One region of the Pseudomonas sp. TS_SC_3 genome, then DNA from elsewhere that is predicted to be linked to it. Evidence: predicted binding sites of a transcription regulator. Region 1 holds the regulator's gene; each other region holds the start of a gene.

Region 1 (7,484 bases):
GGTCTCGCTTGCGCAGCAGGGGCAACCACCGCTGGAGGGCTCAAGCTGCGCCGGTTACTGCGGGCAATGGTATGAATTTTCTCGCAGAGCAGCTGCTTGACCCGCTCCGGATTACGCGAAATATCTTCAAAATTCTTCGGCAAAAAATCCACGGCGCCGGCTTCAAGCGCATCGAGAGTGACGCGCGCGCCTTCGTGAGTCAGCGAGGAAAACATCAATACCGGCGTTGGGCAGCGCTGCATGATGTTCCGCACAGCCGTGATGCCGTCCATCATCGGCATCTCGTAATCCATGGTGATCACATCAGGCTTGAGTGCCTGCGCTTGCTCGATGGCTTCGCGACCATTAGTGGCAGTACCGATCACCTGAATATTCGGATCGGCTGAAAGAATTTCCGACACGCGCCGACGAAAAAAGCCGGAATCATCAACCACTAACACCTTAACAGCCATAAACACTCCTAAACGGCGCAACAAACACCTGCGCCGCTAACAATCAGATACGTCGAGCGTAACGCTTAAGCATGCTCGGCACGTCAAGAATCAAGGCAATGCGTCCGTCACCGGTGATGGTTGCGCCGGACATGCCCGGAGTGCCCTGGAGCATTTTGCCCAGTGGCTTAATCACGACCTCTTCCTGACCGACCAGTTGATCAACCACAAAGCCGATGCGCTGACTGCCGACGGTGAGAATCACCACATGGCCTTCGCCCTGCTCGACATGAGCTGCGCTGCCGATCAACCAGCGCTTGAGGTAGAACAGTGGCAAGGCTTTGTCGCGCACGATCACGACTTCCTGACCGTCCACCACGTTGGTACGTGATAGGTCGAGGTGGAAGATTTCGTTGACGTTAACCAGCGGGAAGGCGAATGCCTGGTTGGCCAGCATCACCATGAGCGTTGGCATGATCGCCAAGGTCAGCGGGACCTTGATGACGATCTTCGAGCCTTGGCCCTTGACGGAAAATACGTTGACCGTGCCGTTGAGCTGGGAGATTTTGGTTTTCACCACATCCATGCCCACGCCACGGCCGGACACATCGGAAATTTCGGTCTTGGTCGAGAACCCTGGCGCAAAAATCAGGTTGTAGCATTCGAACTCGTTAAGACGGTCGGCCGCATCTTTATCAAGCAGTCCCTTCTCTACCGCCTTGGCACGCAGTACGTCGGCATCCATGCCCTTGCCGTCGTCAGAAATCGACAGAAGGATATGATCACCTTCCTGCTCGGCAGAGAGGATGACTCTCCCGCCACGGGCCTTGCCCGATGCTTCACGCTCTTCTGGCGTTTCAATCCCATGATCGACCGCGTTACGCACCAAGTGCACCAGCGGATCGGCCAATGCTTCAACCAGGTTCTTATCGAGGTCGGTTTCTTCACCGACCAGCTCCAAGTTGATCTCTTTTTTCAGGTTACGCGCCAGATCACGAACCAGGCGCGGGAAGCGCCCAAAAACCTTCTTGATCGGCTGCATACGGGTTTTCATCACCGCAGTCTGCAGATCGGCCGTAACCACATCCAAATTGGACACGGCCTTGGACATGGCCTCATCGCCACTGCTAGACCCCAGGCGTACCAAGCGGTTACGCACCAGCACCAGCTCGCCGACCATGTTCATAATTTCATCCAGGCGCGCGGTATCGACCCGTACGGTGGTTTCCGCTTCGCTGGGTGCCGCAGCCTTTTCTGCTACAGGCGCAGCGGCTGGGGCAGCAGGTGCCTTGGCCGGCTCTACCTTGGCTGCTGGTTTTGCCGCAGGCTTGGGAGCGGCTTTGGCCGGCTCCGCAGGCTTAGCAGCAGACGGAATAGGCTTGATTGCCTCAGGCTCGACAAACTTGCCTTTGCCATGCAGCTGATCGAGCAATGCTTCGAACTCATCGTCGGTGATATCACCCGTTGGCGCGGCGTCAGGCTCAGCCTTGGCCTCAGGCGCGGCAGGTAGTGATGCCGGAGGCGGGGCAAACTGCCCCTTACCATGCAACTGATCAAGCAGCGACTCGAACTCATCATCGGTGATTTCATTATCAGCGCCAGCAGGTGCTGTACTGACTGCACTAGCAGGTACGACAGCGGGATCAGGCGCTACGAATTGGCCTTTACCGTGCAGCTGGTCAAGCAGCGACTCGAATTCATCATCGGTGATTTCATCGCTGCTGCCGGCGCTGGGCACGGCTGCCGACGGCTCATCCAAGGCGCCGAGCAAATGCTCGAATTCACTGTCGGTGATATCGCCGGCGGCGGGCTCAGGCTGCGCCTCAACAGGCTCTTCGACTGGCGCGGGTTCAACAGCACCCGCGGGCTCAGCCAAACGCGCCAAAGCAGCCAGCAACGCGGGAGTGGCGGGAGTTAGATCAGTGCGCTCACGCACTTCGGTAAACATGCTGTTAACGGCATCCAGTGCTTCCAGCACCACATCCATCAACGCGGAGTCGACGCGCCGCTCACCCTTTCGCAGGATGTCGAAGACGTTTTCTGCAATGTGGCAGCATTCCACCAGCTCATTGAGTTGGAGAAAACCGGCGCCACCTTTGACGGTATGAAACCCGCGAAAAATAGCGTTCAACAGATTCATGTCATCCGGGCGACTTTCCAGCTCTACGAGCTGTTCGGACAAGAGGTCAAGAATCTCGCCGGCCTCTACCAGGAAGTCCTGGAGGATTTCTTCATCGGCGCCGAAGCTCATAAGTCGTGCTCCTAAAATCCCAGGCTTGAAAGCAGGTCGTCGACATCATCTTGACTCGATGCGACGTCTTCACGCTTATCGGCATGAATCTGCGGACCTTCACCATGTGAAGGCTGTTTTTGTTTTTCTTGTTCAGCGCGGAGCAACTCGTGGTTGTGCTCAATGCCGGCGAACTGATCCACCTGACTGGCCATCAACACCAGTTTCAGCAGGTTGCTTTCAACCTCAGTGACCAACTGAGTCACTCGCTTGATTACCTGCCCGGTCAAGTCTTGGTAGTCCTGAGCCAGCAAAATATCGTTGAGGTGGCCAGACAGTTTGGCGCCATCGCGCTGGCTGTTTGCAAGAAATAACTCAACGCGCTTGGCTAGCTCACGAAACCCATCGGCGCTCATCTCGCGGCGCATAAAACGCCCCCAGTCTACACTCAGGCTTTGCGCTTGATCACTGAGATCGTTGACCAGCGGTGCGCTCTGCTCGACCAGATCCATGGTGCGATTGGCCGCTTTCTCGGTCATCGTCACCACGTAATTGAGGCGCTCGGTGGCATCGGTGATTTGCGAGACCTCGGTTGCGTGCGGCATACGAGGGTCAAGCTGGAAGTTAACGATGGCGTTGTGCAGCTCGCGGGTCAGCTTACCGACCTCGTGGTAAAGACCACGGTCACGTGCTTTGTTCAGCTCGTGTATCAGCTGTACCGCTTCACCAAAGTTGCCATGTTCCAGGCTTTCTACCAATTGGCGAGCGTTGTGTTTCAGGGACGACTCAAGGTCGCCCTGAACGGAATCTTTATGTTCCATAGAACCCTCATGGCAGACATCAGCCGTTGACCCGCTCGAAGATCTTCTCAATCTTCTCTTTCAGTACCAAGGCAGTAAACGGCTTAACGACGTAACCGTTAACGCCAGCCTGGGCTGCTTCGATGATCTGATCACGCTTGGCTTCTGCCGTTACCATCAGCACCGGCAAGGTTTTCAGGCGCTCATCTGCACGCACAGCGCGCAGCAGGTCGATGCCGGTCATGCCTGGCATGTTCCAGTCAGTTACCAGAAAGTCGAAACTGCCGCTTTGCAGCATCGGCAGCGCGGTAACGCCATCATCAGCTTCTGCGGTATTGGTAAACCCCAAGTCACGCAGGAGGTTCTTAATGATCCGTCGCATCGTTGAAAAGTCATCAACGATGAGGATTTTCATATTCTTGTCCAAGTCGACCTCCGTACAGTCCCAAACGCACCCAGCACCCTGCATGCGCCTTTATTCGTGAAACCGGCTGCGTGAGCTAAACAGCTCAGCGTGCACGCCACTCACCCAAACGGGCGCGTAAACGTGCGGCACACTGACTGTGTAGTTGGCTTACGCGTGATTCGCTAACCCCCAACACTGCACCGATCTCTTTAAGATTCAACTCTTCATCGTAATAAAGCGCCAACACCAAGCGCTCGCGCTCCGGCAGGTTACCAATGGCATCCGCCAAGGCTGCCTGAAAGCGTTCATCTTCCAGATCACGAGAAGGTTCGAGGTGGTTGCTGCCCGCGTCTTCAGTCAGGCCTCCGTGCTCACCGTCCTGCAACAGGTCGTCGAAACTAAACAGGCGGCTGCCTAAAGTGTCGCCAAGAATGCCGTAGTAATCCTCGAGACTCAATTGGAGTTCGGCCGCAACCTCTTGATCTTTAGCGTCTCGGCCTGTTCTGGCCTCAACTTTTCGAATTGCGTCGCTGACCATACGGCTATTGCGATGCACCGAACGGGGTGCCCAGTCGCCTTTACGCACCTCATCAAGCATGGAACCACGGATACGAATACCAACAAATGTCTCGAAACTGGCGCCTTTACTGGAGTCGTATTTTTTTGACGCTTCAAGCAAGCCGATCATCCCGGCTTGAATTAAATCGTCAACCTGCACGCTGGCGGGTAGCCGCGCTAATAGGTGATAGGCAATGCGTTTGACCAAGGGCGCATAGCGCTCGATCAACTGGTGCTGAGAATCCTGCGCCTGCGCCTTGCTATACATACGAAGTCCAGAGGCTGCTGTCATAGGGTCGCGTCTGTGATCGGTTGCTGCACCAAGCGTTCAACAAAGAACTCCAAATGGCCGCGCGGGTTAGCCGGTAAGGGCCAAGCATCGACCTTCTGGGCGATCGCTTTGAACGCCAGCGCGCACTTCGAGCGCGGGAACGCCTCATAGACCGCACGCTGCTTCTGCACGGCCTTTCGCACTGATTCATCGTACGGCACTGCGCCTACATACTGCAGGGCGACGTCGAGAAAACGATCAGTCACTTTGGTCAGCTTAGCAAATAGATTGCGACCTTCTTGCGGGCTATGGGCCATGTTGGCCAATACCCGGAAACGATTCATGCCGTGGTCACGATTGAGCAGTTTGATCAGGGCGTAGGCGTCGGTAATTGAGGTGGGTTCATCGCACACCACCACCAGCACTTCCTGCGCGGCGCGCACGAAGCTAACGACGCCATCACCGATACCAGCGGCGGTGTCGATAATCAGCACATCGAGGTTGTCACTGATATCGCTGAAAGCCTGGATCAGCCCGGCATGCTGCATGGGCGACAGCTGCACCATGCTCTGAATGCCCGAGGCTGCAGGCACGATGCGAATCCCGCCCGGGCCCTGCAACAGCACATCACGCAGCTCGCACTCGCCACTTATAACGTCTTCCAGGGTGCGCTTGGCGCTGAGCCCCAATAAAACGTCAACGTTGGCTAAGCCCAAGTCGGCGTCCATCAACATAACCCTGCGACCTAGGTCAGCCAGTGCCAATGCCAGGTTCACCGAGACGTTGGTCTTGCCGACGCCACCTTTGCCGCCGGTCACTGCAATCACCTGTACGGGATGCATACCCATAATTTCTAACACCTTGTCTAACTTCGACTGGAGCCACTTGGTCGGCTAAGCACCGCTCAATCCCAATAACATGACGCTTAACTGACGCGGCGTGCGGGCTGCTGGTAAAGACCGGCAAACATCTCCGCCATCGTATCTTCGCTCGGTTCTTGGGTCGCCTGCAGCCCAACAGCCCGGCTAACCAATTGATGACTGCGCGGAACGTGCAAATCATCGGGAATACGTGGCCCATCAGTGAGATAGGCTACCGGTAGACGCTGGCTAATAGCCAGTCCTAAAACCTCACCCAGACTGGTGGCTTCGTCCGCTTTGGTGACGATGCAACCGACCAAACCACAGCGTTTATAACTATGGTAGGCGGCTTTGAGCACTTGGCCCTGACTGGTTGCAGCCATAACGAGGTAGTTTTTGGCATTGATGCCACGGCTGGCCAGAGCTTCCAGCTGCATACGAAGCGCAGGATCATTGGCGGGCAAGCCGGCGGTATCAATCAGCACCACCCGCTTGCGCGCCAGCGGAGCCAGAGCCTGGGTCAACGATTGGCCAGGATCGACCAGTGTTACCGGCACATTAAGAATTCGGCCCAAGGTTTTGATCTGCTCTTGCGCACCAATGCGGTAGCTATCCAGGCTGACCAAAGCGATATGCTGCGCGCCGTACTTGAGCACATAACGCGCGGCCAGCTTGGCCAAGGTGGTGGTCTTGCCCATACCCGCCGGGCCAACCAGAGCGATCACGCCGCCCTCTTCCATCGGTTCTTGCTGGGGCGTTTTGATCGCGTGCGCCAAATGCGCCAACAACATACGCCAGGCCTGACGTGGCTCGGCAATAGTAGCGACACGCTCAAGCAGTGCTTTCGACAGCTCGGCAGACAATCCCATACGCTGCAAACGGCGCCATAGATTGGCTTGCTGCGGCTGGCGGTTCTGCAACTGCCCCCAGGCAATTGAACCCAGCTGCACTTCAATAAGCTCACGCAGGCCGTGCAGCTCAAAACGCATGGCATCAAGGGCGCCCTGATCAGCAGGGGCCGACGGGGCACGCGCGGGACGTAGAACATCAGCCAGACTATCTGCCGGGGCATCAGGCATGGCGCCAAACAACTGGCGATCTTTGCCCGCATCCACTTGCGCACGTGTAGTCAGCTCAGCTTGGGCGGTGGCAATTTTCGCCTGGGTCTTGCGCAACTCGGCTTCCAGCGCGGGGTTGGGCTGACGGGACGGCGCAGCAGGCACTTGGTAATCCAACGCAGCAGTCAGCTCGACACCGCCGGCTACTCGGCGATTGCCAATGATCGAGGCATCGGCACCCAACTCATCACGCACCAGCTTCATGGCGGTACGCATATCGGCGGCGAAAAAGCGTTTGACCTGCATGGCCTGTAACCTCGGTTAGTTCTGCCCCACCGTCGCAACGATGGTGACCTGCTTGTTATCCGGAATTTCCTGGTATGCCAGTACATGGATACTCGGAACCGCCAGCCGCGCGAATCGCGAGAGCATCGCCCGGACCGGACCGGCCACCAGCAGTATCACTGGCTTGCCGAGCATCTCCTGGCGCTGCGCCGCTTCCACCAGGGAACGCTGCAGCTTCTCGGCCATACCCGGCTCCAGGAGGATGCCCTCCTCGGAGCCTTGACCGGCCTTCTGAATACTATTTAGCAATATCTGTTCCAACCTTGGCTCAAGGGTGATCACAGGCAGCTCCAGCTCTAGTCCCACGATGCTTTGCACAATTGCGCGGGCAAGCGCGACACGCACTGCGGCCACCATGGCGGCGGGATCTTGACTCTTGATCGAAGCGTTGGCGATGGCCTCGGCAATGGTGCGAATGTCGCGTACCGGCACTTGTTCCTGTAGCAAGCTCTGCAGCACCTTGAGCAGGGTCGACAAGGAAATCATCCCTGGCACCAGCTCCTCGGCCAGCTTCGGCGAGCTCTT
Region 2 (7,484 bases), 1.2 Mb from region 1:
GCTGCGCGTGGATGGCCGCGAACTGCGCGCCAAGGTGGTGGGTGAGGGCGGTAACCTCGGCATGACCCAATTGGGCCGCGTCGAGTACGGTCTCAATGGCGGTAAGAGCAACACCGACTTTATCGACAACGCCGGTGGGGTGGACTGCTCCGACCATGAGGTAAACATCAAGATCCTGCTCGGCGAAATCGTCGGTGCCGGCGACATGACCGGCAAGCAGCGCAACAAGCTGCTGGTGGAAATGACTGATGCAGTAGGCGGTCTGGTGCTGGGCAACAACTACAAGCAGACCCAGGCGTTGTCGCTGGCCGAGCGCCGCGCCCGCGAGCGGGTGGGTGAGTACAAACGCCTGATGAGCGCCCTGGAAGCGGCCGGCAAGCTGGACCGCGGCCTGGAGTTCCTGCCCACTGATGACGAGCTCAACGAGCGCGCTGCCAATGGTTTGGGCCTAACTCGGCCGGAGCTGTCGGTGCTGATTTCCTACAGCAAGATCGACCTCAAGGAGTCGCTGCTCAAATCTCAGGTGCCGGACGATGAGTACCTGGCGCGGGAAATGGAAACCGCGTTTCCGCCGCTGTTGGCAGAAAAGTTTGGCGAGTCGATGCGGCGTCATCGCCTCAAGCGTGAAATTGTCAGTACGCAGATTGCCAACGATCTGGTCAACCACATGGGTATTACCTTTGTGCAGCGGATGAAGGAGTCCACGGGCATGAGCGCGGCGAATGTCGCAGGCGCTTATGTGATTGTGCGCGACCTGTTCCGCTTGCCGCATTGGTGGCAGCAGATCGAGTTGCTGGACTCCAAAGTCCCCGCTGAGCTGCAGCTGCAATTGATGGATGAACTGATGCGACTGGGCCGTCGGGCCACCCGCTGGTTCCTGCGCAGCCGCCGTAACGAGCTGGATGCAGCCCGCGATGTGGCGCATTTCGCACCGCGCATCGAAGCGCTGGTTGGCCGTCTCGACGAACTGCTCGAAGGCCCGGCCCGTGAACAGTGGCTGGCACGTTTCCAGGGTTATGTCGAAGCCGGCGTGCCGGAAGAGCTGGCGCGTGTGGTCGCCGGTACCAGCCATCTGTACACCTTGCTGCCGATCATCGAGGCGTCGGACGTGACCGGGCAGGTGCCTGACCGTGTCGCGGCTGTGTACTTCGCCATTGGTGGCTCGCTGGAGCTGTCGTGGTACTTGCAGCAGATCACCAGCCTGCCGGTGGAAAACAACTGGCAAGCGCTGGCCCGTGAAGCGTTCCGCGATGACCTGGATTGGCAGCAGCGCGCCATCACCGTGTCGGTCCTGCAAATGGCTGAAGGCCCGGCGGATATCGAAGAGCGCGTCGGCGTGTGGCTGGATCAGCATCGCCGTCTGGTGGATCGCTGGAAGGTCATGCTGGGCGAGTTGCGTGCCGCCACCAACACCGATTACGCCATGTACGCTGTGGCTAACCGTGAGTTGATGGATCTGGCGCAAAGCGCCTGATACAAGCAGCGCAGGCCTGGCCTGCGCTGTTCCTGACCCAATAAAAAGCCCCGCCAAGTGCGGGGCTTTTTTATGTGCGATGGTTATGCTGCGACCGAGGCTATCAGTCGTCGAAATCCATCCAGCCGCCCATCTCTTTCCAGCGATTGACGATGCCGCAATACAGCTCGGCGGTTTTCTCAGTGTCGTAGCGGGCTGAGTGTGCTTCCTTACCGTCGAAATCAATGCCAGCCGCTTGGCAGGCCTTGGCCAATACGGTCTGGCCATAGGCAAGGCCAGCCAGGGTGGCAGTGTCGAAGCTGGAGAACGGGTGGAACGGATTACGCTTGATGCCGGTACGCGCTACTGCCGCGTTGAGGAAGCCCAGGTCGAAGCTGCTGTTATGCCCGACCAGAATCGCCCGCTTGCAGCTGTTGGCTTTGAGCGACTTACGCAGGCTACGGAAAATCTCCGTCAGGGCGTGCTCTTCGCTTACGGCCATACGCAGCGGATGATCCAGTTTGATCCCGGTGAAGTCCAGTGCTGCCTGCTCAATATTGGCGCCAGCGAAGGGCTCAACACGGAAGAACTGGGTGTGCTCTGGATAAAGGAAGCCGCCCTCGTCCATGCCGATGGTGGTGGCGGCGATTTCCAGCAGGGCATCGGTGGCACAGTTGAAACCACCGGTTTCTACGTCCACGACTACCGGCAGATAGCCACGAAAGCGCGCGGCCATTGGATGGCGCGGGCCTGAATGGCCAGTGTTTTCCGGCTCGTCGTCGTACAAGTCTTCACTCACGCTTGGCTCTCCAGCAGGCGCCAGCGCAGGGTTTCACCGGCGCGCAGCGGAATAACGGTTTGCTCGCCCAATGGCAAGCTGGCAGGTGCGGTCCAGTCTTCACGCACCAACGTGATGCTGTCGCTGTTGCGCGGCAGGCCGTAGAAATCTGGGCCGTTCAAGCTGGCAAAGGCTTCCAGCTTGTCCAGGGCATCACGTTGCTCGAAGGCTTCGGCATACAGCTCAATGGCGGCATAGGCGCTGTAGCAACCGGCGCAGCCGCAGGCGGCTTCCTTGGCGTGCTTGGCGTGCGGCGCTGAGTCGGTGCCGAGGAAGAACTTGGCGTTACCGCTGGTGGCCGCATCCAACAGCGCGTCCTGGTGGGTGCTGCGCTTGAGAACCGGTAAGCAAAAGAGGTGCGGACGAATACCGCCAACCAGCATATGGTTGCGGTTGTACAACAGGTGATGGGCGGTGATGGTCGCGCCGACGTTGGCCGAAGCACCCTGCACGAACTCCACCGCATCACGGGTGGTGATGTGTTCGAACACTACTTTTAGGCTCGGGAAGCGCTCGACCACACGGCTCAGGTGCTCACCGATAAAGATTTTTTCGCGGTCGAATATATCGATCTCGCTGCGTGTCACTTCGCCGTGTACCAGCAGCGGCATACCGACGTCGGCCATGGCCTCCAGCACCGGGAAAATCTTGTCGATGCTGGTCACGCCAGAATCAGAGTTGGTGGTCGCGCCAGCCGGGTAGAGCTTGGCTGCATGCACAAAGCCCGAAGCCTTAGCTGTGCGTACATCGTCAGGTTGGGTGAGGTCGGTGAGGTACAGCACCATCAGTGGTTCGAAGCGGCTACCGGCGGGACGCGCGCTGAGAATGCGCTGGCGGTAGGCATCGGCTTCGCTGGCGTTGCGCACGGGCGGCACCAGGTTGGGCATGATGATGGCGCGGCCAAAGGTGCGGGCTACATCGGCGACGGTATGGGGTAGAACGCCACCATCGCGCAGGTGGATGTGCCAGTCGTCGGGACGCAGCAGGGTAAGGCGGTCAGTCATGGAAGCTTCCAGGCGGGCAAAACGTGGCGAGAATGCTACCGGAAAAGCCCCGTGGCAGCACGTTGAAAGCAGGCGTAGCGGACAAAGGTAGATGCAAGGTCGCGGTTCGCTGCTTAGGCGCGCTAAAGCGCTGCTCAAGTTTTCCGCCAGTGCACCGATAGACACAGGGTAAGCCGTATTCCCTGGAGCCTGTTGTGCGACCCTATTCACTCGCAGTGCTTTGCCTGCTGGCCAGCCAGCCCGTCCTTGCGATCAGCTTCCAGACCCGCCTAGAGAAAATTGAGTGGCAGGTCGACGGTGATCAGTTCGAGTGCCGTCTGTCGCAGCCCGTCACCGACTTTGGCCACGGAGTATTCGTGCGCCGGGCTGGCGAGCAGGTCACCTTTAGCCTGAAAGCTCGCGAACGCTGGCTAGGCGCTGGCAACGCAACTTTGCTGGCGGCCGCTGCGCCCTGGCAGCCTGGGCGGGGCGATATCAACTTGGGTTCGGTCAACGTGCTACCCGCCGAGGTGCTGTTCAACAGTTCCCAAGAGCAAGGCGTGCGTTTACTCACCGGGCTGCTTGAAGGGCGCAGCCCCGTGGTACGCCACCGTGCGGCAATGGGCGGTGATGCGGTTGAAGTGCGTTTGCTGCCGGCCAAATTCAACAAGGCCTACAACGACTACCTGGCTTGCACGGCCAAGCTACTGCCCGTGAACTTTGATCAGGTGCGCAAAAGCCAGGTGGGCTTTCCGGGGGGCGGTGTCGCGCTGGAGCCGCTGGCTCAGGCCAAGCTGGATATCATCCTGAGCTTTCTTAAGGCCGACCCCAGCGTTAACCGCATCCAGCTCGATGGGCATGCTGACAACAGTGGCAATCGTCTGACTAATCGTGATCTGTCGCGCCGCCGTGCCCTGGCTGTGATGGAATACCTCAAGGCGAGTGGCATTCCGGCTGAGCAGATCACCATGCGCTTTCACGGCGAGCGCTATCCGCTGGCACCCAATACCAATGAATCCAACCGAGCGAAGAACCGCCGGGTAACCCTTGTTCTTGATCGGGTACCTGAAGCGGCAGTGCCGCCGGCCTCTGCTCCAGCGCCTGCTGCGGCTGATCCTGCGGCGACCTCCTAGCCAGCCGGAGCTGCCTGCGTTGGCGTCAAGGCTCATTTAAAACGAGTAGACGCCACTTTACCGCCCATTACTGGCCTGTCCTGCCCGCTTCGTTTGCATTTTTAACGACCTGCTAGCGGCTACGATTCGCCTGTTGTCGAACAATTATCCGTCGCTTGTTCGTCACAAGCTGTCGCGCCTCTGTAAATCAGGCGGCATGGGCAGTAGAATCGTCGGTTTTCCCGCACAACCCCGTGGAGTTGATGGCATGGCCGACGTAAACAAGGTAGTCCTGGCATATTCCGGTGGCCTGGACACTTCCGTGATCCTCAAGTGGCTGCAAGACACCTATAACTGCGAAGTGGTGACCTTCACCGCTGACCTCGGCCAAGGTGAGGAAGTCGAGCCGGCACGCGCCAAGGCACAGTCCATGGGCGTCAAGGAAATCTATATCGACGACCTGCGTGAAGAGTTCGTCCGCGATTTCGTCTACCCAATGTTCCGCGCCAACACCGTCTACGAAGGCGAGTACCTGCTGGGCACGTCCATCGCTCGCCCGCTGATCGCTAAGCGTTTGATCGAAATCGCCAACGAAACTGGCGCCGACGCTATTTCCCACGGCGCGACCGGCAAGGGTAACGATCAGGTGCGTTTCGAGCTGGGTGCCTACGCGCTCAAGCCCGGCGTTAAAGTCATCGCCCCATGGCGTGAGTGGGACCTGCTCTCGCGTGAGAAGCTGATGGATTACGCCGAGAAGCACGCCATCCCAATCGAGCGTCACGGCAAGAAGAAGTCGCCGTACTCCATGGATGCCAACCTGCTGCACATCTCCTATGAAGGCGGCGTGCTGGAAGACACCTGGACCGAGCACGAAGAAGACATGTGGAAATGGACTGTCTCCCCTGAGGCCGCGCCAGATGCACCGACCTATATCGAGCTGACTTACCGCAAGGGCGACATCGTTGCCATCGACGGCAAGGACATGAGCCCCGCCACCGTACTGGCTGAACTCAACCGCATCGGCGGTGAAAACGGTATCGGCCGTCTGGATATCGTCGAAAACCGTTTTGTCGGCATGAAGTCCCGTGGCTGCTACGAAACCCCGGGCGGCACCATCATGCTCAAAGGCCACCGCGCCATTGAGTCGATCACGCTGGACCGCGAAGTCGCTCACCTGAAAGACGAGCTGATGCCGAAATACGCCAGCCTGATTTACAACGGTTTCTGGTGGAGCCCTGAGCGTCTGATGTTGCAGCAGATGATCGACGCTTCCCAGGCCAACGTGAACGGCGTGGTGCGCATGAAGCTGTACAAAGGCAACGTCATCATCACCGGCCGTAAGTCCGATGATTCGCTGTTCGACGCCAATATCGCGACCTTCGAAGAAGATGGCGGCGCGTACAACCAGGCTGACGCGGGTGGCTTTATCAAGCTCAATGCACTGCGCATGCGCATCGCTGCGGGCAAAGGGCGCAAGATGCTCTGATAGACTTGAACACCTGAGCCATATCAAGCCCCGGCCATAAGCCGGGGTTTGCATTTATACGATGAGGAGATACCTGATGAGACTGCTGCATACCATGCTGCGCGTCGGCGATATGGATAAATCCATCGCGTTCTACACCGAAGTACTCGGCATGACCCTGTTACGCCGTAAGGACTATCCAGACGGTAAGTTCACCCTGGCATTTGTCGGCTATGGCGATGAAGCGCACAACAGCGTGATCGAGCTGACCCATAACTGGGGCGTGGAGAGCTATGAGCTGGGCACGGGTTACGGCCATATCGCCCTGGAAGTGGCTGATGTGTACAAGGCCTGTGAGGATATTCGCACCCGCGGCGGCAAGATCACCCGCGAGCCGGGTCCGATGCAGCATGGCAGCAGTATCCTGGCCTTTGTTGAGGACCCGGATGGCTACAAAATTGAGCTGCTTTCGCCTTCGCGTGCTGATTGAAGCCAGTGCCAGGCAAGATGTTCGTCACGGCCGGTGAGTAACAAAAAGCCCCGCAATCTAGCGGGGCTTTTTGTTGTTAGCGTGCCTAAAGGTCGAAGTCGTATTCGGCCAATTGCTTGTGCAAACGGCGTTCCTCGAGGAAGTTGTCGATAATACGGCGCTTGGTCAGGTTGGTTTTAGCAACCTCTACCGGGACTTCAGCGTCATCCGCTTCTTCGGCAACAAAATCTTCGTCGAGCTCAAGTTCTTCTTTATCAGTGCTCATCAATTCAACTCCAGGCGACTAAGGCCATTTGCGCACCTTATAACGGCAAAACCTGGGCGGGTAAAAAAGATTTTTTCAATCAGCCGATTGAGCGGCTGAATAGCGGCTCAATCGTCGGAGGTTTTCTGTTTGTATTCGCACAGATCTTCGATGCGGCAGCTGCCACAGCGCGGCTTACGCGCTTGGCACACGTAGCGGCCATGCAGGATCAGCCAGTGGTGTGAGTCGAGGAGAAATTCTTTGGGCACAAACTTCATCAGCTTCTTTTCCACCTCCAGCACATTCTTGCCAGGGGCGATGCCGGTACGGTTGCTGACCCGGAATATATGTGTATCTACCGCCATGGCCAGCTGGCGGAACGCGGTGTTGAGCACCACGTTGGCGGTCTTGCGCCCAACCCCAGGCAGCGCTTCGAGGTCTTCGCGGTTGTCCGGCACCTGGCTGCCATGCTTCTCGATCAGGATGCGACAGGCTTCGATAACGTTCTTTGCCTTGCTGTTGTACAGGCCGATGGTCTTGATGTATTGGCTCAACCCCTCGATACCCAAGGCGTAAATCGCCTCGGGCGTATTGGCCACCGGGAACAGTTTGGCGGTGGCCTTGTTGACGCTGACGTCGGTGGCCTGAGCGGACAGGGTGACCGCGACCAGCAGCTCGAAGGGCGTGCTGTAGGCCAGCTCGGTTTTCGGCTCGGGGTTGTCTTCATGCAGGCGGCGGAAGATTTCGTAGCGCTTGGCGGCGTTCACTCTATCACTCCGGTCACCCGCACGCGGCGGCTTTGCACCGGGGTATCGACCTGCTGCGCTTTGGCTCGCTCAGCTAGCACCTCGTCCACACGGTTTTTGCAGGCGATCAGCAAGCCCAGCACGATAAATGCG
Region 3 (7,484 bases), 210 kb from region 1:
GCATTGAAACCGTCGGCGCCGGTGGCCGGGTACTCAGCTCAAGGGCGATGAACCGCACCGCGACCTTTGTGTTCTACCTCGGCCCACGCCACTACGGCACCCTCACCGCCTTCGTCCCTGGCCGCGCGGCTGAAAGCTTCCGCTTCACTTCAGCGCTGCCAGTGCAGGTGCTCAAAGGCATGGCCCCGACTCTGCTCCCCTACCTTGAACCGGACACTCACAGCCAGTGCTTGCCACCCATACCCGCAGCCAAGGCCAGCACCTTGTAGGGTCCGCATAAAAACGGCCCGCAATAAAAAACGGGAGGCCAAATGGCCTCCCGTTTTTATTCAACCCTGCCAGCAACTATTTCGCCTTGTAGATAATCCCAGGGCTGCACTGCACCATCTGATAGTGGTTGGGCAGGCCATTGAGCGCTTCAGAAGCCCCCAGAAATAAGTAACCACCCGGTTTCAACATGGCATGAATACGCGTGAGGATGTCCTTCTTCACCTCAGCGGAGAAGTAGATCAGCACGTTACGGCAGAACACCACATCGAATTTGCCCAGGCTGGCGTAACTGTCGAGCAGATTCAGCGGGCGGAACTCAATGCGGCTGCGAATCGCCGGCTTGACCACCCAGCGTCCCGGCCCCTTGGGATCGAAATAGCGCTGCAGGCGTTCCTGGGAAAGGCCACGGCCCATCGCCAGGCTGTCGTATTCACCGGATTTACAGTTGATCAACATGGTCGGCGAAAGGTCGGTGGCAACAATCTGCAACCCAGCCTTAAGTTGGCCAAGATTGCTTTTCTCGAACTCGTCGATGGTCATCGACAATGAATAGGGCTCTTGGCCCGACGAACAAGCCGCCGACCAGATACGCAGGCGCTGGCCCGGGCTGGCCTTGATGATTTCCGGCAGCACGCGGTTCTTCAACACCTCGAACGGGTAGGTGTCGCGAAACCACAGAGTTTCGTTGGTGGTCATGGCATCGACCACCTGCTCACGCAAACCGCTGCGTGGCTGACTCTGCATGCGCTGTACCAGCTCACCCAGGGTCTTGATACTGTTCTGCTCCATCAACTTATTGAGCCGACTGGAAACCAGGTACTGCTTGTTAGTACCAAGCAGAATGCCGCAGGCTTTTTCCAGGAAAATCCTGAACTGCTCGAAATCCAAATTACCTGTAGACACTCGCGAGGCCTCGACAAACATATATTTAGCTGAGGGTTAAACCCTCAGTCCCCTGCCGCAATATTGACGCGCTCAGCTACCCGTGCCGCCAGGTCATCCGGGCGAAACTTGGCGAGAAAATCATCCGCGCCCACCTTCTTCACCATGGCCTGGTTGAACACGCCAGATAACGAAGTATGCAGGATGATGTGCAGCTTTTGCATGCGTGGATCGGCGCGGATCTCAGCGGTCAACGTATAACCATCCATTTCCGGCATTTCGATGTCGGAAATCAGCATCAAAAACTCCTCTGCAGGATTTTTGCCTTCTTCGACCATCGCCTTCAGATAATCCAGTGCCTGACGCCCATCGTTCAGCGCCACCACCTCCACGCCGACAGTCTCCAGGCAACGGGTTACCTGCTTACGCGCCACCGATGAATCGTCGCAGGTCAGCACACGTTTGCTTACCGCACGCGCCTGGGTCTCGGCATTCAGCACGCCTTCAGAAATAACTTCAGATGTTGGCGCCACCTCGGCCAGAATTTTCTCGACATCGATGATCTCGACCATTTTGTCGTCCAGGTGCGTCACCGCCGTCAGGTAATGATCGCGCCCGGTGCCCTTGGGTGGTGGATGAATCGACTCCCAATTCATGTTGACGATGCGCTCGACCGAACGCACTAAGAAGCCCTGAACCTTGGTGTTGTATTCAGTGATGATGACAAAACTATTTTCAATATTGGCAAGCGGTGCACTGCCCGTCGCCATAGACAAATCCAGAATAGGGATCGTACCGCCCCGGATATTGGCGACCCCACGAACGACCGGGCTGGATCTCGGCATAATGGTGAGTTTCGGGCACTGCAGCACCTCTTTCACCTTGAACACGTTTATCCCATACAACTGATTGCTGTTCAGACGGAACAACAACAACTCCAAACGGTTCTGCCCAACCAACTGAGTTCGCTGGTTAACCGAATCCATCACACCGGCCATACCCAAACCCCTTATTCGAGTAACAGAGTGTTGTCAGCGTAGCAGGCGGCACGCGCCTTGCTAACCAACCCATATGAACATTGAAACGACAACTAACCGACGCACGCTAGCAAAATGCCGCCATTGGCTGGCAGTTGTACCTGCTTTGCTGGTGTTCGGCCATAGCGCATTAGCAGCGGCCAACGCGACGCGACCTGAACAGCTTATCGGCGCTGGCAAAGTGTTTCTTGAGCAAGCAGTCAGCGATTATTTACAGCGTAGCAACATCGCGGGTCGCCATGAGATTGAAATCAACCGGCTCGACCCGCGCCTGCGCCTGCCTGCCTGTACAGAGCCATTGACCACCACACTGGAAAGCCCTGCCGAACCCATTGGCCGCGTAACCTTGCGTGTGCGCTGCGATGGTGCCGCGCCCTGGACAGTGTTTGTACCCGGACAAGTGCGTCTATATCGCGAAGTAGTGATCGTCACTCGCCCACTCAAACGCGACAATTTAGTGACAGACATGGACATCATGCTGGCCGAGCGGGATGTCGGCCTACTGAATCAGGGCTACCTCACGACGCAGCAGCAGGCCATTGGCAAAAAATTGACGCGCCCATTGCTGCCCGATCAAGTACTGACACCCAATCATGTGCAACTAGCCGAAGCCATACGCAAAGGGGATAGCGTTGTTATCACCGCACGCAGCGGCGGCATTAGCGTGCGCATGCCCGGCGAAGCCTTGTCAGACGGCACTGTCGGCAAGCAAATCAGCGTGCGTAACCAGCGTTCAAATCGCGTGGTCAGGGCTCGCGTGGTGGGTCCTGGCCAGGTTGAAGTGGCCATGTAGGCACGCTTCTTGTTTAACCTTTGTTCACCCAGTGAGCTGACGATTATCCGCACTGTGTTTAGACTGTTACCTGACGCAGATTTTTCGCCCTAAAGTTTTTTAGGGCACTGCCGACAATTAGGCAAGCGTCCAAACACTGCCCGAGGTTTTGCATCATGGTCATCGACATTAACCGGCTCAACAATGCCGCATCGCCCGCCAATTCGGGGCGTACGAGCGGTGCCCAAGCAGGCACCCAGAACGAAGCCATCGGCAGCAAACAGCCAAGCAGCGCACCCAGCACTGCCGAGCAAGCGCCGCAAGCCGGTAAAAGCGGCGAGTCGGTGCAGCTAAGCAGCCAAGCTCAACAGTTGCAGAAAGTCAGCGAAAAGCTGCGCGACCAGCCGACTGTTAATAGTGACCGCGTCGCCCAACTGAAGCAGGCGATTGAAGACGGTAGCTACCAGGTCGACAGCCAGCGCGTTGCCAGCAAACTGCTTAATTTCGAATCCCAGCGCTAGTCCTCGGGCTACGCTGGGGTAATTGGACGCCCAATAGATTCTTCATGCCCCCAGTGAAGTTTCTGTTACCCCGAAGAGCCCGTAATGCACGACATCAAACTGCTTGAACTGTTCAGCAACGATATCGGCACCGCCGAGCAACTGCTTGAATTGATCGACACCGAATTCCAAGCCCTCAGCGATCGTGATCTCCCCCGCCTGCAGAGCATTCTGAGCGAGAAGCTTCCGCTGCTGACACTACTTGATCAGCACGGCAGGGAGCGAAGCCAAGTGCTCGCCAGCCTCAAACTCAGCACCGACCGCGAAGGCCTGCAGGCACTGGCCACACAATCCAGCCAAGGTGAATTGCTGCTTGAGCGTGGCGACCAGCTCAATACGCTGCTCGAACGCTGCCAAGCAGCCAACCTGCGCAACGGTCGATTGATTCGCTCCAGCCAGGCCTCAGCAAACAGCATGCTCAGTATTCTGCGCGGCAACGAGACGCCCAGCCTCTATGACAGCCGTGGCAGTGCCGCTAGAATCGGCCAGCAGCGCCCGCTCAGCCAGGCCTGAAACCTATAAAGGCACAGGGGAACATGCGGCCGTACGGCCCGTATGCTAGTGCCACAGCATTTGCTCGGAGAGTTATGGACCGTGTCCAGTCCTTTTAACCAGGAAGATGGCCCGCAGCCGCCCAAGGTGCTCAAAGCACCGATGGAAATAATTGCCAACCTGCGCCAGTTACAAGAAGCCCATGACCCGCTGATCGTCACCTTCCATGAGCGTAATCAACGTTTCCAGAGCTATGTCGTTGCGGTTGATCGTGACAAGAACCTGATGATCCTTGACGAGTTGATGCCCAGCGATGGAGAGCGCTACCTCGTCAATGGCGAAGCGTTCAATATAGATACCTTCCACGACGGCGTGCGCATTGCCTGGCAATGCGAGCAGAACGTGCGCATTACCGAGCACCAAGGTGCGCGCTGTTACTTCAGTCCAATCCCGCCTGAGATGACCTACCACCAGCGGCGCAGCGCCTTTCGGGCCCCGCTCAAACAGAGTGAATCGATCAAGATAGAACTGGCCGGCGATAAATTGCGCACGGCCCTGCCGGGACAGCTGCTGGACATCTCGGCAACCGGCTGCAAACTGCGCTTCCCAGGCAGCCTCAGTAGCAACCTGCAAGCCGGCCAGGTGTATGAGCGCTTCACTGCCAGGTTTCCTTTTGGCGCAATGACCACGGCGCTTGAGGTCCGGCATGTGCAGTATGAGGAGAAGCTTGATACCACCTTTGTAGGCGCGCGCTTTCACCGCATTAACGGCCAGGAGCAGCGCTTGGTCGAACGCTTCGTCTACCAATTGCAGCGTGAGGCACGCCGCTTCGAAACCGACGGTCTGTTCTAGGCCGCTAGATCACAATATTCAGCGCCGCCAGGCGTGATAAATCCTCAGGTCGATCCACGTCCCACAACGCAGGCAGTAGCGTCGGATGCCAGTCCAGCTGCTGCAAGCGCTGTAGCGTTAAACTCAAGACCTGCTCCGTTCCCCATGGCATATCGCTGAACAATGCAGCGTTTATGTTGCGCAGCCCCAGCAGCACATAACCACCATCCTCTGCAGGCCCGATCACCACCTGCTGCTCTTGCAACGCACTGCACGCCGCTTGCAGATAGCCCGCATCAAGCGCTGGGCAATCATTGCCAATCAGTATGACTGCATCGCTTTCCGCCAACCCGAGGGTGGCAATGCGGCGCATACGCTCACCTAGATCACCAGCCGGTTGTTCGACCAGTGTCCAGCCAAGCCGATGCGCCATAGCCTGCAGCTCAGCACTGGGCAAATCGTCTAGCCACAAAAAACGCTCGTTAAAGCTCTCGCCGGGTAACTGCAGGGCGCGCTCCAGCAGCAACTGCTGCAGGTCACAAGCGCCCTGAGCGCCTAGCGCCGGAATCAAGCGCGTTTTGACCCGGCCCGGCACAGGTGCGCGGGCAAGCATGTGTAATGAGACGGATAGATTCATAACAGTGACCCTCGACGGTACTGACGAGCCAGCTTTTCCGGGCTGACACCGCAGTAGTAAGCAATACGCAAGCACCACATCAGCACAACGGTACGCCAGACGCCATGCTGCTCCCAGCGCCGACTAGACGTCGACAAGGGCGGCCGCACGCAGCGAGGGCGTGCCTGGGCCTTCAAACGGCCGCACAGCTGAAGATCTTCCATCAGCGGCATCATTGCGTACCCCCCCAGGGCTTCAAACCGCTCTCGTACCACAAAAATTCCTTGGTCCCCGGAAGCGATACCGGTAAGGCGCGAGCGCAGGTTGATCATTGCGCCAATCACCCGCAATACAAACCCCGTACCGGATAGGCGCACATCAAAACGCCCCCATAACGGCCGCTCGCTTAGCGCATTCTGCAGAGCCTTGAGAGTCTCGGTACTGACCCGCGTATCCGCATGCACAAACCACAGGTATTCACCGCGGGCGACTGCCGCGCCCGCATTCATTTGCAGCGCACGGCCTGGAGATGTTCTGAGCAATTGATCAACCCGCCCGAGCAGCAACTCGCAGGTGTCATCTGTGCTACCACCGTCGACCACAATCAGCTCAGCACCGGCGGCGCGCAGAGCGGCTAAATCGTCCAACAAAAGCGGCAGGGCCTGGGCCTCATTACGCACTGGGATCACCACACTGAGCAGCGGTTTCATGTGCGCGGCTCTGATTGAGCAACTGGCTCATGGCTGCCGCCTGGCGTGTCAGTGTTGTCATGCATTTGTTCTTGCACCACCTGCTCATCGACACGCGGGTCGAGCGCTGCGGTCAGGGGTGAACTGGTGGTGCTATCCGGCATGGGGATATGGTGCAGCGGCGCATCGTCAACCTGATGCAAATGGGTCACGCGCTCTGGCCGTATACGCAGCACCAGAATCAAAGCGCAGCCGCAGACGAAGGCATAGAGCATGTTCGCGCCCAAAAACCGCATCAGTACGCCCGCCAGCAAAGGTCCGATGCAAGCCCCTACGCCAAAGGTCACCAGCAGCATGGCTGTCAGCGATACCCGCCGCTCAGCCTCGACATGGTCGTTCGCCAGCGCCACAGCCAGCGGGTAGAGGCTGAACTGCAGAGCTGACACCAGAAAACCGCTGACAAATAACAGCAGTAGGCTGGCCTGGGTGAAAATCGCCAAGGGCAACGCCGCCACGGCTAACAACGCCGCGCACGCACGAATCAGGTAGACGCGGTCGCGGCGGTCGGACAACCACCCCAGCGGCCATTGCACGAGTAGACCAGCAATGATGCAACTGCCCATAAACAGGCCAACCTGCTCGGTGGATAACCCCATGCGTGTGCCATACAACGGGGCCAAGCCGTAAAACGAACCGATCATCAAGCCTGCGACCACAATGGCGGTCAGCGACAGCGGCACACGCTCAATAAAAAAACGCATATCCAGCGGCGCCGGGTGCAGAGGCGCGGGGTGCAGCTTACGGGTCAGGGCCACAGGTACCAGACATAGGGCGAAGCACAGCGCCACCAGCATCAGCAGCTCAAGGCCGAGCGTTGGATGCACGACCAACACCATCTGCCCCAGGATCAAACCAAGGTAAGAAGCGCCCATATAACCCGCGAACACCTGACCGCGCTGGCTGTTTTCAGCCTGCTCATTGAGCCAACTCTCGATCACCATGTACTGGCACATCATGCCCAAGCCGACCAGCACCCGCAGCAGTAACCAGCTCGGCAGCCAGTCACTGAGGCCGTGCCCAAGCACTGCTGCAGTGACCACGCCGGCACACGCGACATAAGCTCGAATATGACCAACCCGGGCAATCAGCCGGTGCCCCAGCTTGCCGCCCAGCACCAACCCTAGGTAGTTGGCTGCCATCAGCGCACCGACCCACAGCCCGTCTGCCGTTTGTGCCAGACGCAACGCCAAGTAGGTACTCAGTAGCCCCGAGCCCATCAGCATCAAGAAAGTGGCGAAATACAGCGAACTGAATGATTTCAGGATCAACGTCATA
Region 4 (7,484 bases), 1.9 Mb from region 1:
CACTGTGCGCAAAGCGGATCAGAACGCCTTCTCCTTGCCGTCAGCCAACCTGTCACCTTCACGGCGCCTGGATTTCAGCGTCGGCAACAGCTTCTTCCGCAATCCCTGGGTCAGCGCGCCGGCCACCACCACCGCACGTGATGGCCTTGGCCCGTTATTCAACACTAATGGCTGTCAGAACTGCCACATCAAGGACGGTCGTGGCCATCCACCGGCCGCCGATGCGCAGAGTGCGGCGTCCATGCTAGTCCGCCTGTCGATTCCAGCCGGTACTGAACATGCTGCAATTATCCAGCGCCTTGGCGTGCTCGCCGAACCCATCTACGGCGGCCAACTGCAGGATATGGCCAACCCTGGCACCGCGCCTGAAGGCAAGGTGCGCGTCAGCTACAGCACGCAGCGGGTCAGCTTTGCCGATGGCCTAGCGGTCGAGCTGCGCAAGCCCAACCTGGAAATCAGCCAGCTCGGTTATGGCGCCCTGCACCCCGACACGCTGTTCTCCGCACGCATCGCCCCGCCGATGATCGGCCTCGGCCTGCTCGAAGCGATTCCAGAAGCCGCCCTCCTGGCCAATGCCGACCCCGAGGACAGCAATGGCGATGGTATTTCCGGGCGCGCCAATCAGGTGTGGGACCGCGAGCAGCAGCGCACCGTACTTGGCCGCTTCGGCTGGAAGGCTGGCCAACCGACGCTCAACCAACAGAACGCCGACGCCTTTGTCAACGACATGGGCCTAACCACCTCGCTGATCGCCCAGGACAACTGCACAGCAGTGCAAACCGACTGCCGCCACGCGCCCCACGGCGGCGAGCCCGAAGTCAGCGACAACATCCTCGCCAGCGTGCTGTTCTACACCCGCAACCTTGGGGTGCCGGCGCGGCGCGGCGCCGATACGCCGCAGGTGCTCGCCGGCAAAAACCTGTTCCATCAGGCCGGCTGCCAAGGCTGCCATACCCCGCAATTCACCACCGCAGCGGATGCCGCCGAGCCAGAACTGGCCAACCAGGTTATTCGCCCCTACAGCGACCTGCTGCTGCATGACATGGGTGACGGTCTGGCTGACAACCGCCCGGAATTTCTTGCCAACGGCCGCGAATGGCGCACGCCCCCCCTGTGGGGGATTGGCTTGACGGAAACGGTCAGCGGCCACACCCAGTTCCTTCACGATGGCCGCGCGCGCAACCTGCTAGAGGCCATTCTTTGGCACGGTGGCGAAGCCGAAGCCGCCAAACAACACGTCCTAACGTTCACCGCTGAGCAGCGTCACGCGCTGCTGACCTTCCTGAATTCGCTGTAAGGAGTCATTCATGATCCGTTCCCCCCTGGGCCTGGCCCTACTCAGCCTGACACTCACGGCCTGCAGCCCGAGCGACCCGCAGGAGCACGTCAGTCGCGCGCTGACCGATGGCGTCCTGCTGCCGATCTACAGCGCCTGGCACGAAGCCGACCGGCAACTGGCAACCAGCGCGCAAGCCTTCTGCACCGAGCAACAGACGCTTAATGAAGCCCGCCAAGCCTTCTTTAGCGCGCAGAGCGCCTGGGCGGCTGTACAACCGGCGGCCTTGGGACCGTTGGCAGAAGGCAACCGTGCGTGGCAGATCCAGTTCTGGCCGGATAAGAAAAACCTGGTCGCGCGCCAGGTTGAGGCCCTGCTCAACAGCAAACCCGAACTGACCCCGGCTGACCTGGATAAATCCAGCGTGGTGGTGCAAGGTCTGACCGCTTATGAATACCTGCTGTTTGACCCAGCGATTGATTTGAATAACGCCGCGCAGAAAGCCCGTTACTGCCCATTAATGATTGCCATCAGCGAACATCAGCAAGCGCTTGCAGCTGATGTACTGGCCAGCTGGCAGAGCAAGGACGGCATGGCCGCACAGCTGAAAAGCTTCCCGAATGCGCGCTACGCCGAAGCCCCGGAAGCGGTGGCGGAATTGCTACGCACCCAAGTCAGCGCCATCGACGGGCTGAAAAAGAAGCTCGGTACGCCCATGGGCCGTCAGAGCAAAGGCCAGCCACAGCCCTACCAGGCCGAGGCATGGCGCAGTAAGGCGAGCCTGACCAACCTGGCCGTGAGCCTGGCCAGCGCTGAACGTATTTGGCTGGGCGCCGAGCACGATGGTATCCAGGCACTGCTCGGCAGTGATCAGGACGCGCTGAAACAGCGCATTAATGCTGCTTACAGCGACACCCGCCAGCGTTTGGCCGCGGCGCAGCGTCCACTCGGCGAGTTGCTCAGCGATGAAGCCGGGCGTGCTGAGTTGAATGCGCTCTACGACAGCCTCAACACCCTGCATCGCCTGCATGAGTCGGAACTGGCCAAGACCCTGGGCATTCAACTGGGCTTCAACGCCCATGACGGTGACTGAGTGATGCAGATTAAACGCCGTACCTTCCTGGGTTTGGGGGCTGCCGCCTTAGCGGCTAGCGCCCTGGGCGGCTGGACGCTGATGCACAGCGGCGCACAACCGCTGCTGCTTTCTGCACGCAACAACAGCAGCGGCCAGCACTTCGCCGTGGGCTACCACTTGGACGGCAGCCAGGCGTTTGCCACCCAGGTCACTGAACGCTGCCACGATGTCATCGCCCATCCGTTTCTGCCCATGGCCCTGTTTGTTGGCCGCCGGCCGAGCACCGAGAGCTACCTGATCGACACCCGTGACGGGCGTTTGCTGCAGACCCTGCGCTCACCCAAGCAGCGCCACTTTTATGGCCATGCGGTGTTCCACAAGGACGGCGAATGGCTCTATGCCACCGAGAACGACACCTCCGAGCCCGGTCGTGGCGTGTTGGGTGTCTACCGCTTACAAGGCGAGCAACTGCAACGCAGCAGCGAGCTGTCCACTCACGGCATCGGCCCGCACCAGTTGCTCTGGCTGCCGGATGGCGAAACCCTGGTCGTGGCCAACGGTGGTATCCGCACCGAAGCCGACAGCCGCGTAGAGATGAACCTCAACACCATGGAGGCCAGCCTGGTGCTGCTGTGCCGTGATGGCAGCCTGGTGAGCAAGGAGCAACTGCCCGAACAGATGAACAGCGTGCGCCACCTGGCTGTGGCCAGCGATGGCACCGTCGTCAGTGGTCAGCAATATATGGGCGCGCTCAGCGACAATGCGCCGCTGTTGGCCATCAAGCGGCCCGGCCAGCCCTTTCAACACTTTCCCGTAGCGGACGCACAGCGCCAACTGATGAACCAATACACCGCCAGCGTGGCCATCCACAGCGAACTGCGCTTGCTGGCCCTGACCGCGCCGCGCGGCAACCGCGTATTTATCTGGGACTTGGACAGCGCCGAGCTACGCCTGGATGCTCCCCTGGCTGACTGCGCGGGAGTGGGCGCCACCAGCGAAGGCTTTGTGGTCAGCAGCGGTGTGGGTCGCTGCCGCCTGTACGACTGCCGCAGCACGGCAATTGTCAGCCGGCCGCTGCAACTCCCCGCAGGCCTGTGGGACAACCACCTGCGCATCGCCTGAGCGCTTAATCACAGGCCCTCCCCGCATAACGGTAATATACCTGCGACAGGCTAAAGAACGCTGTCGCAGCGCCGATCTATACTTTGAGTGCCGCTCGCCACGGCTCAGTCAATACCTGTCGATAGGGACCTTCGCAGTTAGGGCGCGCTACGCGTCACCGGCACCCCACCTCCCACAGTCAGGTACCCCAATGTTTCTGCAAAAGTCCTTACGCGCGCAAATTCTCGCCCTGCTCGGCGGCAGTCTGGCGCTGATTCTGGTCACCGCGTTAGCCTGCTTCAGCTTTCTGTCCAGCGGCATGCAAGCCTATCGTGGCCTGTTGGCGGGGCCGCTGGAGGCGTCGACACTGATCGACGTGACCAACCTCAACTTCAAAACCCAGGTCCAGGAATGGAAGAATGTTCTGTTGCGCGGCAGCGACAAGGCGCAACTGGACAAGTACTGGAGCCAGTTCGAAGCGCAGGAACGTAAGGTTCAGGAAACGCTGGGGCAATTGAGCGACCTGGCCAGCGGCGACAACACCCTCAAAGGCAAGATCGACAGCCTGCGCCGTGAGCACCAGTCACTCGGCGTCAATTACCGTAAGGGTCGTTACGCCTTTATCGCAGCAGGCGCTGATGCCGCCGTTGGCGATAAAGCCGTGTCCGGCATTGATCGTAATACCGCACAGCAATTGGAAGCCTTGTCCGGCGAGCTGCACAAGCAGAGCCTGGAACAAGCCAGCCTGATCAATGCCTCGGCCGACCGCACCATCACCTACGGCACCCTGCTGATGCTCGGCGCTACGGTGGTGATCGCACTGTTCAGCTTGTGGCTGATCAACCGCAACCTGATCAACCCGATCCGCGAGCTGATCGAGCATATCGCCCAACTGAGTCACGGCAATTTCGGCAAGCGCGTTGAGTCCACCCGGCAGGACGAGCTGGGCAAGCTGGCCATAGCCGCCAATATCCTGCGCGACTTCCTCGCGGACACCTTCACCCGCCTCAAGCGCAGCACTGAAGACCTCGACACCGCCAGCGGTGAACTCAACTCCATCGCCACCCTGATGGCCCAAGGCACCCGCGAGCAGTTCTCGCGCACCGACCAAGTGGCCACGGCGATGCATGAAATGTCCGCCACCGCGCAGGAAGTCGCGCGCCATGCAGCCGAAGCCGCTACAGCGGCCGATGATGCCGACAGCGCGGCGCGCCAGGGTGAAACCGTGATGCAGGCCACCATCAAAACCATCACCGATATCCGCGGCGAAATCAGCAACACCTCCGAGGTGATCCGCCGCCTGGAAAGCGATACCGGACGCATCAGCAAGGTGCTCGAAGTGATTCGCGGCATTGCCGAACAAACCAACCTGCTGGCGCTTAATGCCGCCATCGAGGCTGCCCGCGCCGGCGAGCAGGGTCGTGGTTTTGCCGTAGTGGCCGATGAAGTGCGCACCCTAGCCCAGCGCACGGCGCAGTCTACGGCGGAGATTCACCAGATCATTGATACCGTGCAAACCGGAGCCAGCAATGCCGTACGCGCCATTGAAAGCGGCCAGCAGCGCAGCGAAGAAGGTGTAGTCCAGGTGACGCAGGCAGGCTCCACCCTGCAATTGATCACCCAGGCGGTGGAAGCCATCCGCGACATGAACCGACAGATTGCCACCGCCGCCGAAGAACAGACCTCGGTCGCCGAGGACATCTCACGCAACCTCACCGAAATTACCGCCATTGCCACGGCCAACCAGGACAATGTGCAGCGCACCGAAAGCGCCGGGCAGAACCTGCACGCGTTGTCCGGTCAACTCAGTGAAGTGACCCAGCGCCTGAGTGCCTGAGCCCTCCACTGCACCCAAAATGCCAGCACATGCTGGCATTTTTATTAAAAAGCACTTGCTCAATCAGGCACGCTCTGTACAACTTTTGCGCGCAAATGCGAATCTTTGACATGCCTTTTGAGTGGGTCTAATGTGCCCCTCTTGCCTATTCCCAGGCCCCTCTCCGCCTTGCCAAGGAACCGGAATATGTTGCTCCGTCGCATGCTGATCATGCTCGGCGCGGTACTCGTTGTGGTACTCGCCCTCGCCGCCTACAAAGGCTTTTCCATCTACCAGCAAGTGCAGATGTTCTCGGCCCCGCAGCCGGCCATCAGCGTCGATGCTGCGTCGGCCGAAGAACGTCCGTGGCAGGGTCGTTTGCCAGCCATCGGCACCCTCATCGCCTTCCAGGGCGTCGACCTGACCGTGGAAGTTGCCGGCACCGTGCAGCAAGTACTGTTCCGCTCCGGCGAGCAGGTCACCCTGCAGCAGCCGCTGATCCAGATGGACAGCGACGTCGAGCAGGCCAGCCTGGCCACCGCCCAAGCCGAACTGGGCCTGGCACGGGTCGAATTCGAGCGCGGTCGCAGCCTGGTCAACCGTCAGAGCATCTCTAAAAGCGAGTTCGACCGCCTTTCCGCCAGCCTGCAAAAAGCCAACGCCAGCGTGGCTCAGCTGCAGGCGCAACTGGCGAAGAAGCGCATCCTCGCGCCGTTTGCCGGCACCATCGGCATCCGCCAGGTCGACGTGGGGGATTACCTGGCCTCCGGCACCACCATCGCCACCCTGCAGGACCTGAGCAAGCTGTACGTCGACTTCTTCCTGCCGGAACAAGCAGTGCCTAAGTTAGCCATCGGCGAGCGCGTTCGCGTCAGCGTGGCGGCATACCCGAATGAGGTATTCGAGGGTGAAATCGCCGCGATCAACCCCAAGGTCGAAGACACCACCCGCAACGTGCAAGTGCGCGCCATGCTGGCCAACCCGGAAAGCAAACTGCTGCCCGGCATGTTCGCCAACCTGGACGTGCTGCTGCCTGGCGAGCCTACGGTGATCGTCGTGCCGGAAACCGCCATCACCTACACCCTCTACGGCAATTCGGTGTACGTGATCAGCGAGAAGAAAGCTGAAGACGGCCAGGTGGTCAAAGACGACAAAGGCCAGGCTGAACTGGTGGTCGAGCGCCGCTTCGTTGAAACCGGCGAGCGCCGCGACGGCCAGGTGGTGATCAATAAGGGTTTGCAGGCTGGTGAGCAGGTGGTGTCCGCCGGCCAGCTGAAGCTGGATAACGGCGCCCACGTCAGCATCGCCAATGCCCAAGCCAAGCCGAGCGCCGAATAATCGCGCAGGCGTAAAGGAACTTATTTATGGCTTTTACTGATCCCTTTATCCGTCGCCCGGTGTTGGCGACCGTGGTCAGTCTGTTGATCATCCTGCTTGGCTTTCAGGCATTCAGCAAACTGACCATCCGCCAGTACCCGCAGATGGAAAACGCCCTGATCACGGTGACCACGGCTTACCCCGGGGCCAATGCCGAGACCATTCAGGGCTATATCACCCAGCCGCTGCAGCAAAGTTTGGCCAGTGCTGACGGCATCGACTACATGACCTCGGTCAGCCGGCAAAACGTCTCGGTTATCTCGATCTATGCGCGCATCGGCGCCAATAGCGACCGCTTGTTCACCGAACTGTTGGCCAAGGCCAACGAGGTGAAGAACCAGCTACCGCAGGACGCCGAAGACCCGGTGCTGAGCAAAGAAGCCGCCGACTCCACGGCGCTGATGTACATCAGCTTCTACAGCCAGGAACTGAGCAACCCACAGATCACCGATTACCTGTCGCGGGTCATCCAGCCCAAGCTGGCCACCCTGCCCGGCATGGCTGAAGCCGAGATTCTCGGCAACCAGGTGTTTGCCATGCGCCTATGGCTCGACCCGGTGAAGATGGGCGCCTACGGCGTGACCGCCAGCGACGTTAATGCGGCGGTGCGCAAGTACAACTTCCTCGCCGCTGCGGGTGAGGTAAAAGGCGAGTACGTGGTCACCAGCATCAACGCCGAAACCGACCTAAAGTCGGCCGAGGCCTTTGCTGCCATACCGCTGAAAACTGTGGGCGACAGCCGCGTGCTGATCCGTGATGTGGCGCGGGTGGAAATGGGTGCGGAAAGCTACGACTCGATCAGCTCCTTCGATGGCACCCCCTCGGTGTACATCGCCATC

What was found. Region 1 encodes FliA, which starts transcription of late flagellar genes. Its sites were predicted from a motif close to CTAAAGTTTNNNNNNNNNNNGCCGNTAA; they were not measured.
Positions count from the first base shown of each region.
Region 2: the regulator FliA is predicted to act here: its motif matches at 3,429-3,456, upstream of AC0J6G_RS09620 (flagellar protein MotY).
Region 3: the regulator FliA is predicted to act here: its motif matches at 3,072-3,099, upstream of flgM (flagellar biosynthesis anti-sigma factor FlgM).
Region 4: the regulator FliA is predicted to act here: its motif matches at 3,524-3,551, upstream of AC0J6G_RS12910 (methyl-accepting chemotaxis protein).

Region 1 covers NZ_CM149586.1:789,984-797,467, reverse strand. Annotated here, with positions in the region: gene AC0J6G_RS03840 (protein-glutamate methylesterase/protein-glutamine glutaminase) at 1-452, opposite strand, end outside; gene AC0J6G_RS03835 (chemotaxis protein CheA) at 496-2,682, opposite strand; gene AC0J6G_RS03830 (protein phosphatase CheZ) at 2,694-3,482, opposite strand; gene AC0J6G_RS03825 (chemotaxis response regulator CheY) at 3,502-3,876, opposite strand; gene fliA (RNA polymerase sigma factor FliA) at 3,971-4,717, opposite strand; gene fleN (flagellar synthesis regulator FleN) at 4,714-5,544, opposite strand; gene flhF (flagellar biosynthesis protein FlhF) at 5,622-6,920, opposite strand; gene flhA (flagellar biosynthesis protein FlhA) at 6,936-7,484, opposite strand, start outside.
Region 2 covers NZ_CM149586.1:1,980,511-1,987,994, reverse strand. Annotated here, with positions in the region: gene AC0J6G_RS09635 (NAD-glutamate dehydrogenase) at 1-1,474, shown strand, start outside; gene rnt (ribonuclease T) at 1,578-2,252, opposite strand; gene pyrC (dihydroorotase) at 2,249-3,295, opposite strand; gene AC0J6G_RS09620 (flagellar protein MotY) at 3,490-4,407, shown strand; gene AC0J6G_RS09615 (argininosuccinate synthase) at 4,655-5,872, shown strand; gene gloA (lactoylglutathione lyase) at 5,949-6,341, shown strand; gene AC0J6G_RS09605 (PA3496 family putative envelope integrity protein) at 6,427-6,606, opposite strand; gene nth (endonuclease III) at 6,714-7,352, opposite strand; gene AC0J6G_RS09595 (electron transport complex subunit E) at 7,349-7,484, opposite strand, start outside.
Region 3 covers NZ_CM149586.1:581,318-588,801, reverse strand. Annotated here, with positions in the region: gene AC0J6G_RS02855 (transglycosylase domain-containing protein) at 1-269, shown strand, start outside; gene cheR (protein-glutamate O-methyltransferase CheR) at 346-1,173, opposite strand; gene AC0J6G_RS02845 (chemotaxis protein CheV) at 1,218-2,150, opposite strand; gene flgA (flagellar basal body P-ring formation chaperone FlgA) at 2,224-2,982, shown strand; gene flgM (flagellar biosynthesis anti-sigma factor FlgM) at 3,138-3,482, shown strand; gene AC0J6G_RS02830 (flagella synthesis protein FlgN) at 3,567-4,034, shown strand; gene AC0J6G_RS02825 (flagellar brake protein) at 4,116-4,865, shown strand; gene AC0J6G_RS02820 (TIGR04282 family arsenosugar biosynthesis glycosyltransferase) at 4,870-5,481, opposite strand; gene AC0J6G_RS02815 (TIGR04283 family arsenosugar biosynthesis glycosyltransferase) at 5,478-6,170, opposite strand; gene AC0J6G_RS02810 (MFS transporter) at 6,167-7,483, opposite strand.
Region 4 covers NZ_CM149586.1:2,685,672-2,693,155, forward strand. Annotated here, with positions in the region: gene AC0J6G_RS12895 (di-heme oxidoreductase family protein) at 1-1,297, shown strand, start outside; gene AC0J6G_RS12900 (imelysin family protein) at 1,308-2,369, shown strand; gene AC0J6G_RS12905 (DUF1513 domain-containing protein) at 2,379-3,473, shown strand; gene AC0J6G_RS12910 (methyl-accepting chemotaxis protein) at 3,664-5,289, shown strand; gene AC0J6G_RS12915 (efflux RND transporter periplasmic adaptor subunit) at 5,476-6,606, shown strand; gene AC0J6G_RS12920 (multidrug efflux RND transporter permease subunit) at 6,633-7,484, shown strand, end outside.